Regions from separate parts of the Nonomuraea maheshkhaliensis genome, predicted to be linked through region 2. Evidence: predicted binding sites of a transcription regulator. Region 2 holds the regulator's gene; the other holds the start of a gene.
What was found. Region 2 encodes HrcA, which represses chaperone genes, less so after heat shock. Its sites were predicted from a motif close to TTGGCACTCTCNNNNNGAGAGTGCCAA; they were not measured.

Region 1 (7,315 bases), on a different contig from region 2:
GCCGAGTCCAGGGCCGCGCTCAAGGCCATGCGCGCCCACGCCCAATCCCTGTCCGCCGACGCGGCCGGCGACTGGGTGTCGCAGCAGATCCTCCAGTCGCTGCTCGACCAGCGCGTCGCCGCCCTGGCCGACCATCCGGACACGCCGCTGTTCTTCGGCCGCCTCGACCGTGCCGCGGGTGACGACCTGCCCGGCACGATCTACGTCGGCCGCCGCCACGTCCACGACGGAGGCAGCAAGCCGCTGGTCATCGACTGGCGGGCGCCGGTGTCCCGCGCGTTCTACCAGGCCAGCCCGGCCGACCCGATGGGCGTCGTACGCCGGCGCCGCTTCGGCTACCACGGCGGCGCGCTCACCGCGTTCGAGGACGAGCCGCTCGGCGAGGGCGGCGAGATCGGCCCGTCGAAGATCCTCACCGAGGAGATCGAACGGCCGCGCACCGGGCCCATGCGCGACATCGTGGCCACCATCCAGCCCGACCAGGACGAGATCGTCCGCGCCACGCTGGCCCAGACCGTCTGCGTGCAGGGCGCGCCCGGCACCGGGAAGACCGCCGTGGGCCTGCACCGCGCCGCCTATCTGCTGTTCACCCACCGCGAGCGGCTGGCCAGGTCCGGCGTCATGATCGTCGGCCCCAACCGGGCCTTCCTGTCCTACATCTCCTCGGTGCTGCCCGCGCTCGGCGAGGTCAAGGTCGACCAGACCACGGTGGCGGGCCTGCTCGGCGACCACGCGGCGCCCGAGGACCCGCTGGTGGCGGCGGTGAAGGGCGACGCCAGGATGGCGCCGGTGCTCGAAGCCGCGCTCTGGCTGCACATCGTCAAGCCCGAGGACGGCCTGGTGTTCACCAAGGGCGCCTACCGCCACCGGGTGGCCGACTACGAAGTACGCGAGATCGTGGCCTCCCTGCGCGGCACCACCCGCTACAACCCCGGCCGGGCCGCCCTGGCGCAGCGGCTGGCCCACATGGTGCTGGTCAGGATGGAGCAGCGCGGCGAATCCCCCGACGACCGGGTGCAGGACGCGGTGGCCAGGTCGAAGCCGGTCAAGCAGCTCGTGGACGCCGTCTGGCCCAAGCTGACGCCCGAGCAGGTGCTGTTCCGGCTGCTGTCCGACCCCGGCTTCCTCGGCCGGGCGGTCAAGGCCGCCAAGTCGGATCTGTCGCCGGAGGAGCAGGAGCTGCTGATCTGGCGCAAGCCGTACCGGAGCTGGAAGTCGGCGAAGTGGTCCGCCGCGGACGCCGCGCTCCTCGACGAGCTGGGCGACCTCATGGAGCGCACGCCGTCGCTCGGCCACCTCGTGGTGGACGAGGCCCAGGACCTGTCCGAGATGCAGTTGCGCGCGCTCGGGCGGCGCTGCCGCAACGGCTCGGCCACCGTGCTGGGCGACCTGGCCCAGGGCACGACGCCGTGGTCCACCACCTCGTGGGAGTCGGTGCTGCGCCACCTCGGGCAGGGCGAGGGCGAGGTGACGGAGCTGACGCTGGGCTTCCGCGTGCCGCGCGAGGTGCTCGACTACGCCGCCCGGCTGCTTCCCTCCATCGCGCCCGCCCTGGCCGCCCCGCGCTCGCTGCGCCCCGGCCTCGGCTCGCTCACCGTGAGCGAGGGCGGCTCGGTGGCGCGGGCCGCCGAGGAGGCGCTGGCCAAGGAGGGCTCGATCGGGGTCATCGTCCCCGACGCGCTGATCGACGAGGTCTCGCGGGCCCTGGCGGAGCTCCCCCACGCCGTGCTCGACCCCGACGCCGCCCAGGAGCACCGCCTGCTGATCGTGCCCGCCACGCTGGCCAAGGGTCTGGAGTACGACCACGTCATCGTGGTCGAGCCGGCCGACATCGTCGCCGCCGAGCCCAGGGGCCTGGCCCGGCTGTACGTCGTGCTGACCCGCGCGGTGACCTCCCTGACGGTCCTGCACGACAAGGCGCTCCCGGCGCAGCTGACGGCGTGAGAGCGGTGGGCACGGCCGCTTCTAGGATGGCTGGGCAAGCAGCTCTCAACCTAGGAGGATGCCGTGCCCGCACCGCTTCCACACGAATACCTGCCGTCGGTTCCCGCGCTCACGGTCGAGAGTGACGACCTCCAGGACGGCGCCAGGCTCGCCGACCTCCACGTCTTCAACGACTGGGGCATGACAGGCGGGAACCAGTCTCCCCACCTGCGCTGGTCCGGTGCTCCCGAGGGCACCCGGAGCTACGCCGTCACCTGCTACGACCCCGACGCCCCCACCGGCAGCGGCTTCTGGCACTGGGTGCTGTCCGACCTGCCCGCCTCGGTGACGGAGCTGCCCGCGGGCGCGGGCAGCGCTCCCGACTTCAAGGGCCTGCCCGAGGGGGCCGCGCACGCGCGCAACGACTACGGCACGAAGGCGTACGGCGGCGCCGCCCCGCCTCCCGGCGACCCGCACCGCTACGTCTTCACGGTCCACGCGCTCGGCGTCGACCGGCTGGGCGTCGACAGCGACGCCAGCCCGGCGGTGGTGGGCTTCAACATCACCGCCAACACCCTGGCCCGCGGCCACATCGTCGCCCTCTACGGCGTCTGACCGCGAGACACATGAAAGCGCCCCGCCACGGCGGCGGGGCGCTTTTCGGGCCGGCGATCGTCACCGCCGGCGACCTCGTGTGTCAGCCGGGCCCGGCCACCGGCGGCCGAAGCCGGACGGGTCCGGCCGCGGGCCGGGCGGCCTCAGTCGGTCAGCCAGCCCTGCGGGCAGGCTGGCCGCGGGCCGGGCGGCCTCAGTCGGTCAGCCAGCCCTGCGGGCAGGCCATGAGCTGCGGGAGCAGCGCGTCGAGCACCGTGAGCCCGGTCTGCGAGTTGGGCAGGCAGATCGGCCCCTGCAGCTCACGCAGCAGGGGGATGTCGTTCAGCGACAGGGCGCTCCGCTCGGCGAAGGCCGGGACGGCCGGGGCGGTGGTGGCGGCGACGAGAGCCAGGGCGGCGACGCCGAAAATGCGCTTGCTGCGAGAAAGCATCCTCTTACTCCTTTGTACAGGCGGTGTGGTGGCACCACCCTTCCTCACTTGGAGTAGCCGAGCAATTGTGAAACGTAATGGCAGTCAAACAAAACAAGAGCGGCCCGGAAAAGCCCGGACCGCTCTTCGTTCTTACGACGAGAAAAGACCTAGAAGTCCATGTCGCCGCCGCCGGGCATGCCGGCCGGCGCAGCGGGGGTCTTCTCGGGCTTCTCGGCGATGACGGCCTCGGTGGTGAGGAAGAGCGCCGCGATGGAAGCGGCGTTCTGCAGCGCGGAGCGCGTCACCTTGGCCGGGTCGAGGATGCCCACCTCGAACATGTTGACGTAGTCGCCGGTCGCGGCGTTGAGGCCCTCACCCGGGGTGAGGTTGCGCACGCGCTCGACCACGACGCCGCCCTCAAGGCCGGCGTTGACCGCGATCTGCTTGAGCGGCTCCTCCAGCGCCTTCTTGACGATGGCGGCACCGGTGGCCTCGTCGCCCGTCAGCTCCAGCTTGTCGAACGCCTTGGCGCCGGCCTGCAGCAGGGCCACGCCACCGCCGGGGACGATGCCCTCCTCGACGGCCGCCTTGGCGTTGCGCACGGCGTCCTCGATGCGGTGCTTGCGCTCCTTGAGCTCGACCTCGGTCGCGGCGCCGGCCTTGATCACGGCCACGCCGCCGGCCAGCTTGGCCAGGCGCTCCTGCAGCTTCTCGCGGTCGTAGTCGGAGTCGGTGCGCTCGATCTCGGCGCGGATCTCGTTGACCCGGCCCGCGATCTGCTCGGCGTCACCGGCGCCGTCGACGATCGTGGTCTCGTCCTTGGTGACGACCACCTTGCGGGCGCGGCCCAGCAGGTCGAGGGTGGCGGTCTCGAGCTTGAGGCCGACCTCCTCGGCGATGACCTGACCGCCGGTCAGGATCGCGATGTCGTTGAGCATGGCCTTGCGGCGGTCGCCGAAGCCCGGGGCCTTGACCGCGACCGAGCGGAACAGGCCGCGGATCTTGTTGACGACCAGGGTGGCCAGGGCCTCGCCCTCGACGTCCTCGGCGATGATCAGCAGCGGCTTGCCGGACTGCACGACCTTGTCGAGCAGCGGCAGCAGGTCCTTGTTGGCCGAGACCTTGCTGTTGACGATCAGGATGTACGGGTCTTCGAGCACGGCCTCCATGCGGTCGGAGTCGGTCACGAAGTACATCGACGTCATGCCCTTGTCGAAGCGCATGCCCTCGGTGAGCTCAAGCTCAAGGCCGAAGGTGTTGCTCTCCTCGACGGTGATGACGCCTTCCTTGCCGACCTTGTCCATCGCCTCGGCGATGAGCGAGCCGATCTCGGGGTCGGCGGCGGAGATGGAGGCGGTGGAGGCGATCTGCTCCTTGGTCTCCACGTCCTTGGCCAGCTTGGAGAGCTCCTCGCTGACGCGCTCGACGGCCGCCTCGATGCCCTTCTTCAGGGCCATCGGGTTGGCGCCGGCGGCGACATTGCGCAGACCCTCGCGCACCAGCGCCTGGGCGAGCACGGTGGCGGTGGTGGTGCCGTCACCCGCGACGTCGTCGGTCTTCTTGGCGACTTCCTTGACCAGCTCGGCGCCGATCTTCTCCCAAGGGTCCTCGAGCTCGATCTCCTTGGCGATGGACACACCGTCGTTGGTGATCGTGGGAGCGCCCCACTTCTTCTCCAGCACGACGTTGCGGCCCTTGGGACCCAAGGTCACCTTGACGGCGTCGGCGAGCTGGTTCATACCGCGCTCGAGACCGCGCCGGGCGTCCTCGTCAAACGCGATCATCTTGGCTGCCATAAGGCTAGACCTCCCAGATACAGGGTGGCTTGTCGTGGACCGAGCCGACGCCCGCGACGGCATGGGCCCGCATCTCCGTTCGGCAGACCCCATCGTCTCGATCCGATGTTGGCACTCTGCTGCACAGAGTGCCAACGAACTGTTTAGCACTCTACCCTGCCGAGTGCAAGCGAACGCACCCGCGCCGGATGTTCCTCCCCAGGTCGGAAGTCAGTACGGCGAGCCGCCCGAAGCAGCTCGCCGCACGCGAGTCGACGATTGAGAGGTGACGGTTCGCACGGACTGCGCTGCCGTGCGAGCCCGCCCGGTGCATACCAGTTGACGTGACCTCAGACCGTGCGGACGGACTCCGCCTGCGGCCCCTTCTGGCCCTGCGTGATCTCGAACTCGACGCGCTGACCCTGTTCGAGAGAGCGGTACCCGTCCATCATGATCGCTGAGTAATGGACGAATACATCCTTACCACCGTCTACCGCGATGAAGCCGTAGCCCTTGTCCGCGTTGAACCACTTGACGGTGCCCTGCGCCACTTCCGACTCCTCTTACTGGTCTCTCAGATCTCGCCCATTCCTCCGCGAGGCCTGTAATCGCCTGACATAACTGAAAATCATGCAGACGATCGCCCTCGACCATACCTGTGGCACGGGGTTTGGCAACAGAGTCAATCTGCAAACCAGGTATTTCTTCGCAGCGAAGCTCGTACAACGTTGAATTAGCCCTGGAAAAGCAGAAGGCGCCCACAAGGGGCGCCTTCCACGATCGGGGATGCCGCGGCACTCAGCCGCCGGCGACCGCGGGGATGATGGAGATCTGCGTGCCCTCTGGGGCGGGAGTGTCGAGACCCTGGGCGAAACGGACGTCCTCTTCCCCAACATAAACGTTGACGAAACGTCGAATCTTGCCCGATTCATCCAGAATTCTCGCGCCGATGCCGGGGTAGTCGGAGTCCAGCTTGGCGAGCACGTCACGAAGAGTCGCGCCTTCGCCACTCACTTCGGCGTTGCCCCCGGTGTACGTGCGCAGAATGGTGGGAATCCGCACAGAAACGCTCATGGTAAATGTCGCCTTTCCTGGTTGTCAGACAGTCGCGCGGAACGCGTCGAGGGAGGGCCGGATCACGGCCGTGGGCGCGGCGTCGTCGCTGATGGCGTCGAGGGTCTTGAGCCCGTCGCCGGTGTTCAGCACCACGGTCTCGGCCTCGGGATCGAGCCTGCCGCTCTCGGCCAGCTTCTTCAGCACGCCGACGGTCACCCCGCCCGCGGTCTCGGCGAAGACCCCCTCGGTCGAGGCGAGCAGCTTGATGGCGGCCACGATCTCGGCGTCCGTGACGTCCTCGACGGCTCCTCCGGTGCGTCGTGCGATGTCCAGCACGTAGGGACCGTCGGCCGGGTTGCCGATGGCCAGTGACTTGGCGATGGTGTCGGGCTTGACCGGCTGGACGACGTCGTGACCGGCCTTGTACGCGGCCGACACCGGCGAGCAGCCTTCGGCCTGCGCCCCGAAGATCTTGTAGGGCGTGTCCTCGACCAGCCCCAGCCGGATCAGCTCCTTGAAGCCCTTGTCGATCTTGGTGAGCTGGGAGCCCGAGGCGATGGGGATGACGATCTGCTCGGGCAGCCGCCAGCCGAGTTGCTCGGCGATCTCGTACGCGAGCGTCTTGGAGCCCTCGGCGTAGTAGGGCCGCAGGTTGACGTTGACGAAGCCCCACTTGTCGCCCATGGGGTCGCCGATCAGCTCGGAGCAGAACCGGTTGACCTCGTCGTAGGTGCCGTCGATCGCGATCAGCCGGCCACCGAACACGCGGGCCATGGCGATCTTCGCGGCTTCGAGGTTGGCCGGGATGAACACGCACGCGTCGAGCCCGGCCCGCGCCGCGGCGGCGGTGACCGCGCCCGCGAGGTTGCCCGTGGAGGAGCAGGAGAGCGTGTGGAAACCGAAGTTGCGCGCCGCCTCGACGGCCATGGCGACCACGCGGTCCTTGAAGGAGTGGGTGGGGTTTCCCGAGTCGTCCTTCACGTACAGGGATTTGAGTCCCAGTGACTTGCCGAGGTTTCCGGCCTTGACCAATTTGGTCCAGCCGGGGTTCATATTCGGCTTTTCGGTCACGTCAGCCGGGACAGGGAGGAGCTTGCGGTAACGCCAGATGTTGGCCGGGCCGGACTCGATGTCCGCCCGGGTCACCGTGCCGAAGTCGTAGGCCGCCTCAAGCGGCCCGAAACACTCCAGACAGGCGAAGCTGGGACCCAGGGGGTAACGCGCGCCGCACTCGCGGCAGGACAGACCGACAGCAGGACCAAAGTCGAGCGACATGAAGCGAGGCCTTCCCTCATCTTCGCCCACGGCCACCTTGACCGCGAACCGGAATTGGCACCTAGTCCCGGTCGGCCTCGCCAGGTCGCGAGTCGAAAGCCGGGAGGGTTGCCGGGGCTTCGCAGGGCCGGTCCCTCCACCCCTCTGGATGAGCAATATGAAGTTGTTGAACTGGACTCTACCCGCTCAAGTGGCCGAAACTTCCACCCGTCTCACCATGTGGGACGGTTGGTCTCAGCGATAATCCTCGCCCAGGACG
Region 2 (7,315 bases):
ATGCTCATGGCCGTCGCTTCCCCCGCTGCTGGATCGCCTTCGGCTCCTGGGCGGCCTGCGTGGCATCGTAGCGCCCGTAGGCGTCGACGATCTCGCTGACCAGCTTGTGCCGGACCACATCGGCGCTGCTCAGGCGGGCGAAGTGGATGTCGGGGATGCCCTCCAGGATCTCCTGCACCACCCGCAGGCCGCTGACCGTGCCCGAGGGCAGGTCGACCTGGGTGACGTCGCCCGTCACCACGATCTTGGAGTTGAATCCCAGCCGGGTGAGGAACATCTTCATCTGCTCGGCCGAGGAGTTTTGCGCCTCGTCGAGGATGATGAAGGCGTCGTTGAGGGTGCGGCCGCGCATGTACGCCAGCGGCGCGACCTCGATCGTGCCCGCGGCCATGAGCTTGGGGATGGAGTCGGGGTCGACCATGTCGTGCAGGGCGTCGTAGAGCGGGCGCAGGTAGGGGTCGATCTTCTCGTAGAGCGTGCCGGGCAGGAAGCCGAGCCGCTCACCGGCCTCGACCGCCGGCCGGGTGAGGATGATGCGGTTGACCCGCTTCTCCTGCAGCGCCCGCACGGCCTTGGCCATCGCGAGATAGGTCTTGCCGGTGCCGGCCGGGCCGATGCCGAACACGACCGTGTGGTTGTCGATCGCGTCGACGTAGCGCTTCTGGTTGACGGTCTTGGGGCGGATGGTCCGCCCGCGCGAGGAGAGGATGTCGAGGGAGAGCACCTCGGCTGGACGGTCGGAGGTCATGCGCAGCATGGCGATGCTGCGCTCGACCGCGTCGGGGGTGAGCTCACCGCCGCTGCGCAGGATCTCGACGAGCTCCTCGAAGAGGCGCACGACGGCACCGCTCTCATCGGGGCTGCCGGTGACGGTGATCTCGTTGCCACGCACGTGGATGTCGGCCCTGAAGGCACCCTCGATGACGCGGAGCAGCTCGTCACGGGAGCCCAGGAGGCTGACCATCGGGTATTCGTCCGGAATCAGCACCTTCGCCTGAGTGCGCGAAGGAGGTGCTGTGCGTCGGGATTCGTGTAGTTCGGACATGGGCAGGCCAGCGGCCTGATGCCTCCCGGTCTCTTTCGGTGTGCTTCTCCGCCCATCGTAGCCGGGACCTGGCCGATTGCTCGCGCCAATATCACCACCTGAGGCCGGAGGTGTCCGTTATCCGGGCGGCCAGCCCAGATCGCGCCCGCCCAGGACGTGGGCGTGGACGTGGAAGACGGTCTGCCCGGCGCCCGCCCCGGTGTTGAACACGATGCGATAGCCGCTTCCGGACACCCCGTCCAGCACGGCCACCTCGTGCGCCGACTTCAGCACCTCGTCGGCGAGCCCGTCGTCGGCCGCGGCCAGCGCCGCGGCGTCGGCGTGGTGCTCCTTCGGGATGACGAGCACGTGCGTGGGAGCCTGCGGATTCACGTCGCGGAAGGCGAGGGTCCTGCCGGTTTCGTAGACGATCTCAGCGGGAATCTCGTTGGCGACGATTTTGCAGAAGAGGCAATCGCTCACCCGATCACCCTATCGAGCGCTCACCGCCGGCAAGTCCGTTGCGAATCGGTAATCAGCTGTGTCGTGCGTAGGAAGATCAACGAGGTTAGGGTGAGTGTGCGACACTACAGCTAAAAGAAGACGATTCAGGGTCGGGCGAGCGCCACCTGGCGAGGACACGACTGGGTAATGCACCCTAAGGAACCGGGGAAACCTCAAGAACCGGAAGAGCGTAAACCCTCTGGGAAGGCCGCGCGTCCCACTGATGTGACCACCGAAACCCTCCTGGCCGACAGGTCGATGGGGGCGGTGCCGGTCGGGTGGGATGCCGACATGGCCGTGACGGCGCTGTACAGCGCGCACTTCCGGTCATTGGTACGTCTCGCCGTGTTGCTGGTGCGCGACATTGCAACAGCCGAGGAAGTCGTGCAGGATGCGTTCGTCGCCATCCATGGCGCCTGGCGCAGACTGCGTGACCCCGACAAAGCACTCGCCTACCTGCGTCAATCCGTCGTCAACCGGTCCCGGTCCGTGCTGCGTCACCGCGCGGTCGTCGAGAAATACGCCCCCAAGGGCCTGCCTGACGCCCCGAGCGCCGAGAACGGCGCGATCGGCGAGCTGGAACGCTCCGCCGTCATCGAGGCGTTACGAGCCCTGCCGACCCGACAGAGAGAAGCACTGGTTCTACGCTACTACGGTGATCTGTCCGAAGCTGAGATCGCCCACGCCATGGGGATCAGCAAGGGCGCGGTCAAGAGCCACACGGCACGTGGTATGGCCGCGTTGCGATCGGTCCTGGAGAAGATGTCATGAGCCAGCCCCCCGACGAGTACGGCGACCTCCTGCGTCGTGCGCTCCGCGCGGAGGCGGACGCGGTCGTACCCTCGCCGGAAGGACTGGAGATCATCCGTGGCCGCATCGAGCGGCGTGGAGTGCGCAATCTGTTCTGGTGGCGAGCGGGCGCGGCCGCCGCCAGCGCCCTGCTGGTGGCGGGAACGATCGTGATGGCCGTTCCCTCGTTGCGCTCCCAGATCATCGACCAGATTCCGGCCGCCCCCATCGACAACGAGACGACCTCCGAGGCTCCTTCCAACTCCTCCACCACCCGTTCCGTGCAGCCTCCGCCGCCGGAGCGGACCAGCGACCCGCCCGCGGTCGTGATCCCCGAGACCCCCAAGCCGCCGACCCCGCGCACCAGCCGTAAGGCCGGCTCGACCAGCAGGCCGTCCCCGTCGGCCAGCCCGACGCCCACCGACTGCCCCTCGACCCTGACCGAGCAGGCCGAGCCTCCCGCCGACTGTCCTACGCTGTCACCGACGCCCACTCCGACGCCGACGTCGGAGGAGACGAGCGCGCCGCCCACGGCCTGCCCGCCCGAGGAGTGCCCGCCGTCAGACGACGCGATGGAGACACCCGCGGAACTGGGCAGCCCGCTGCAGGACACCTCCGACGCCACGGTGCCCTGACCCGGCTGAGCCGGCCGGACCACCCGCACATCGTCACGACCGCAGCGTCGCGGTCACACCCCCATGCCCCGCCCGCAGCGTCGCGGGCACGCTCGCACGGCCTGCGCGATTCCTCTCACGGCCTGCGCGGTTCGCGCGGCCTCACCAGCGTCCGGTACGGCTCAGCAGCACGGCCGCCGCCGCGACCCCCGCCGTGGACGTACGCAGCACCGTCGGCCCCAGCAGCACCGGCGCCGCCCCGGCCGCCCCGAACCGGGCGAGCTCGTCCTCCGAGACGCCGCCCTCAGGCCCCACGACCATCACGATGTCGCCGCTCGCGGGCAGCGAGACCTTCGACAGCGGCTCAGCCGCCTCCTCGTGCAGCACCAGGCCCAGGTCCGCCCCGGTGAGCAGCCGTTCGACCTGGGCCGTGGTGGCGAGGTCGGTCACCTCGGGCAGGTGGAAGCGGCGGGCCTGCTTGCCCGCCTCACGAGCCGTGGCACGCCACCGGCCGAGCGCCTTGGCGACCTTGTCACCCTTCCACTGGGTGATGCTGCGCGCGGCCGACCACGGGACGATCACGTCGACCCCGGCCTCGGTCATCATCTCGACCGCCAGCTCGCCCCTGTCACCCTTGGGCAGCCCCTGGACGACGACGAGCCGGGGCCCTGGCGCCTCGACCCGGTAGCGGCGCAGCACGTCGAGCCTGAGCGCGTCCTTCAGCGTCTCGCGTACGACGCACTCGGCCACCGTGCCGGCGCCGTCGGTCAGATCGACCCGCTCACCGGCGCGCAGCCGTCGTACGGAGGCGGCGTGCCGCCCCTCGGGCCCATCCAGCGTCAGCTCGGGGCCGTCGAGCGCCTCAGCCAGGAAGACGGGCGCCGTCACCGGCCGTTGAACGCGTCACGCAGGCGGGAGAAAAAACCCTGCTGACCCGGTGCGAACTTGCCAGGCGGGCGCTCCTCACCCCGCTGCCTGGACAGCTCGCGGAGCAGTTCTTCCTGGGCGGTGTCGAGGCGGGTCGGCGTCTCGACGTTGACGTGGATGAGCAGGTCGCCCCTGCCGGACTCGTTGAGCCGCTGCACGCCGCGGCCGTACATGGTGATGACCTGGCCGGACTGGGTGCCGGGGCGGACGTCGACCTCCTCGGAGCCGTCGAGCGTCTCCACCGCCAGCACGGTGCCCAGCGCGGCGGCCGTCATCGGGATCTGCACGGTGCAGTGGAGGTCGTCGCCGCGCCGTTCGAAGATCTCGTGGGCCCGCTCGACGATCTCCAGGAAGAGGTCTCCCGGCGGGCCGCCGCCTGGACCGACCTCCCCCTCGCCGGCGAGCTGGATGTGGGTGCCGTCCTCGACGCCGGCGGGGATGCGGACCTTGATCGTACGGCGGGTGCGCACCCGGCCGTCGCCTGAGCACTCCTGGCAGGGGTGGCGGATGATCGTCCCGAAACCACCGCACTGGGGGCACGGCCGCGAGGTCATGACCTGGCCCAGGAAGGAGCGGGTGACCTGGGAGATCTCACCGCGCCCGTTGCACATGTCGCAGGTGTCGGGGTGGGTGCCCTGCGCGGCGCCGGCTCCGTGGCACACCTCGCACAGCACGGCCGTGTCGACGGCCAGCTCGCGGGTGGTGCCGAACGCCGTCTCGCGCAGGTCGAGCTCCACCCTGATGGTGGCGTTGCGGCCCCTGCGGGCGCGTGAGCGCGGCCCGCGGGCGCCGGCGGCCGTGCCGAAGAAGGCGTCCATGATGTCGCTGAACGGGAAGCCCGCGCCGAACCCGCCCGCGGCGCCCGCGCCCGCTCCCGCGCCGCCGAAGGGGTCGCCACCCAGGTCGTACATCTGGCGCTTGTTGGGGTCGGAGAGCACCTCGTAGGCCTGCGTGATCTCCTTGAACCGCTCCTGGGTCTCAGGATCGGGGTTCACGTCGGGGTGCAGCTCACGGGCGAGACGGCGGTAGGCCTTCTTGATCTCGTCCTGACTCGCGTCACGGCGCACCCCGAGGGTGGCGTAGTAGTCGCTGTTTGCCACTTATCGACCTCTTATGATGCAGCCAGGATCTGGCTGACGTAGCGTGCCACCGCGCGTACGGCGCCCATCGTCACGGGATAGTCCATCCTGGTCGGCCCGAGTACGCCGAGCCGGGCCAGTTGGTTGTCGCCAGAACCGTATCCGGTCGCGACGATGGATGTCCCCCGCAGGTAGGGGTTTTCCGCGCCGATGCGCACGGTGAGCGCGGACGGGGTGTCTGAGGTTGTCTCGCCGAGCAGCCGCATGAGGACCACCTGCTCCTCCAGCGCCTCCAGCACGTCGCGCAGGCCGGTGGTGAAGTCGGCGCCGGCGAGGTTGGCCGCGCCGGCGAACACGATCTTCTCGTCGTGCCGCTCGACCAGCGTCTCGAGCAGGACCGACAGGACCGTGGCCACCACGGGCCGGTCTTCGAGGGGCAGCCGCTCGGGCAGGTCGGCGACCAGGTCGGGCACGCTGCTCAGGCCGCAGCCGTCGAGGCAGGAGTTGAGCACCGCGCGCAGGTGCGCGATGCGGGCGTCCTCCACCACCTCGGGCAGCTCGACCACGCGCTGCTCGACGCGGCCGGTGTTGGTGATCAGCACGAGCATGACCCGCCGGTCGCTCAGCGGGACCAGCTCGACGTGCCTGACCGTCGAGCGGGTCAGCGTCGGATATTGCACGACCGCGACCTGCCGGGTCAGCTGCGCGAGCAGCCGGACCGTGCGGGTGACCACGTCGTCGAGGTCGACCGCGCCGGCCAGGAACGTCTCGATGGCTCTGCGCTCGGCCCCGGACAGCGGCTTCACCTGCGAGAGCCGGTCGACGAACAGGCGGTAGCCCTTGTCGGTCGGCACGCGGCCCGCGCTGGTGTGCGGCTGGGTGATGTAGCCCTCCTCCTCCAGCGCGGCCATGTCGTTTCTGACCGTCGCGGGGGAGACCTTCAGGTTGTGGCGCTCGGCGAGCGCTTTGGAGCCCACCGGTTCGTTGGTGGACACGTAGTCTTCGACAATGGCTCTGAGCACAGCCAGCTTACGTTCGTCGAGCACGTGCTCACCTCCTGCCTCTGTCTCTGTCAGGAACGCGGTGTCTAGCACTCTGTGTTCCCGAGTGCCAAGTGTACGGCTCTCGCCCACAAGGTGCGATAACAGCGGGTCCCATCCTGCTGCTGGCGTGGTGTGAGCGACAGGCCTCAGACTGGCGAGCATGACCGACGATTCTCAGCCCCCGCCGTACGGCCCCCCGTCTGAGCAGGGGCCTCACCACGGTCAGCCGCAACCTCCTCAATACGGACCGCAACCCGGCTCGCCTTCCGGGCCGCAACCCGGCCCGCCTTCCGGGCCGCAACCCGGCCCTGGCCCCGATCAGCCACCGTACGGACAGCCACCGTACGGGCAACCGCCTTACGGGCCGCCGCCGCAGGGACGGCAGCCCCCGTACGGACAGCCTCCGCCCTACGGGCAGCAGCCGCAGTACGGTGAGCCCACCCAGTTCGGCCCGCCACCCCAGTACGGACAATACGGCCAACAGGCCCAATTTCCACCACGAATCGACTCCAAAGCCATAAAGCCCAGCCTGTGGTGGCTCGCCGCCGCCTGGGGCGTGTTCCTGGTGTGCGTGGTGGCGGGCGTGGCCCTGTTCGGCGGCGGCCTGGTGAGCAGCGTGGCGGACATGGCGCCGACGAAGACGTTCGCGCCCGGCGAGAGCATCACGGTGTCGGTCGATCCGGCCGACAAACCCGCCGTCTACGTCGCCAGCGACGCCCGCATCTCCTACGACTGCGCCATCTCCGGCGGCCCCGGCCAGGCCAGGCTCGCCAAGGTCCCCGGAAACCAGAGCGTCACCTGGGGCGACACCGTCTGGCAGGAGATCCTCGTGATCAACGCGCCGGCCAAGGGCGACTACCGGCTCACCTGCACCAACCAGGAGCAGGCCACCGTCCGCTACGGCGTCGGCCGCGACGTCCTGTCCAGCCTGGGCGGCGTCACCGGCGGGCTGGCGGGGCTGTTCCTGCTGCCCGGCGCGGGCCTGCTGGCCGCCGTCGCCGGCACGGTCGTCGTCCTGGTACGCCGGAGTGGCGCCCGCAAGCGCCTTGCGGTCAGCGGGTGATTTGCTACGGTCCCCGTGTGTACGAGGGCGATGTTCTGGCGGGAAACTGGCGTCGGCCGGGCAAGGGGAAGATCCCCAAGGTGCCCGCCGAGATCGATCTGGTCGTCGAGGACGCCGACAGCGGCTTCTGCGGCGCCGTGGTGGCCTGTGACAAGGAGGCCGTCACGCTCGAAGACCGGTTCGGCAAGCGCCGCCTGTTCCCGCTGGCGCCCGCCGCCTTCCTGCTGGAGGGCAAGCCGGTGACCTTGGTACGCCCCGCCGCCGCCCCCGCC

Region 1: groL (chaperonin GroEL) is a predicted target of HrcA. The motif match lies at 4,855-4,881, and genes of this name have one in related genera.

What each region holds. Positions count from the first base shown of each region.
Region 1 covers NZ_BAAAMU010000072.1:34,370-41,684, reverse strand. Annotated here, with positions in the region: gene ABFX54_RS36385 (HelD family protein) at 1-1,944, shown strand, start outside; gene ABFX54_RS36380 (YbhB/YbcL family Raf kinase inhibitor-like protein) at 2,008-2,538, shown strand; gene ABFX54_RS36375 (hypothetical protein) at 2,732-2,968, opposite strand; gene groL (chaperonin GroEL) at 3,118-4,746, opposite strand; gene ABFX54_RS36365 (cold-shock protein) at 5,076-5,276, opposite strand; gene ABFX54_RS36360 (MoaD/ThiS family protein) at 5,524-5,799, opposite strand; gene thrC (threonine synthase) at 5,824-7,056, opposite strand; SAM riboswitch class I at 7,070-7,211, opposite strand; gene ABFX54_RS36350 (RNA polymerase sigma factor) at 7,291-7,315, opposite strand, start outside.
Region 2 covers NZ_BAAAMU010000024.1:99,642-106,956, forward strand. Annotated here, with positions in the region: gene ybeY (rRNA maturation RNase YbeY) at 1-8, opposite strand, end outside; gene ABFX54_RS18720 (PhoH family protein) at 5-1,045, opposite strand; gene ABFX54_RS18725 (histidine triad nucleotide-binding protein) at 1,163-1,507, opposite strand; gene ABFX54_RS18730 (SigE family RNA polymerase sigma factor) at 1,787-2,299, shown strand; gene ABFX54_RS18735 (hypothetical protein) at 2,296-2,952, shown strand; gene ABFX54_RS18740 (16S rRNA (uracil(1498)-N(3))-methyltransferase) at 3,094-3,819, opposite strand; gene dnaJ (molecular chaperone DnaJ) at 3,816-4,958, opposite strand; gene hrcA (heat-inducible transcriptional repressor HrcA) at 4,970-5,983, opposite strand; gene ABFX54_RS18755 (hypothetical protein) at 6,537-7,043, shown strand; gene ABFX54_RS18760 (DUF3097 domain-containing protein) at 7,061-7,315, shown strand, end outside.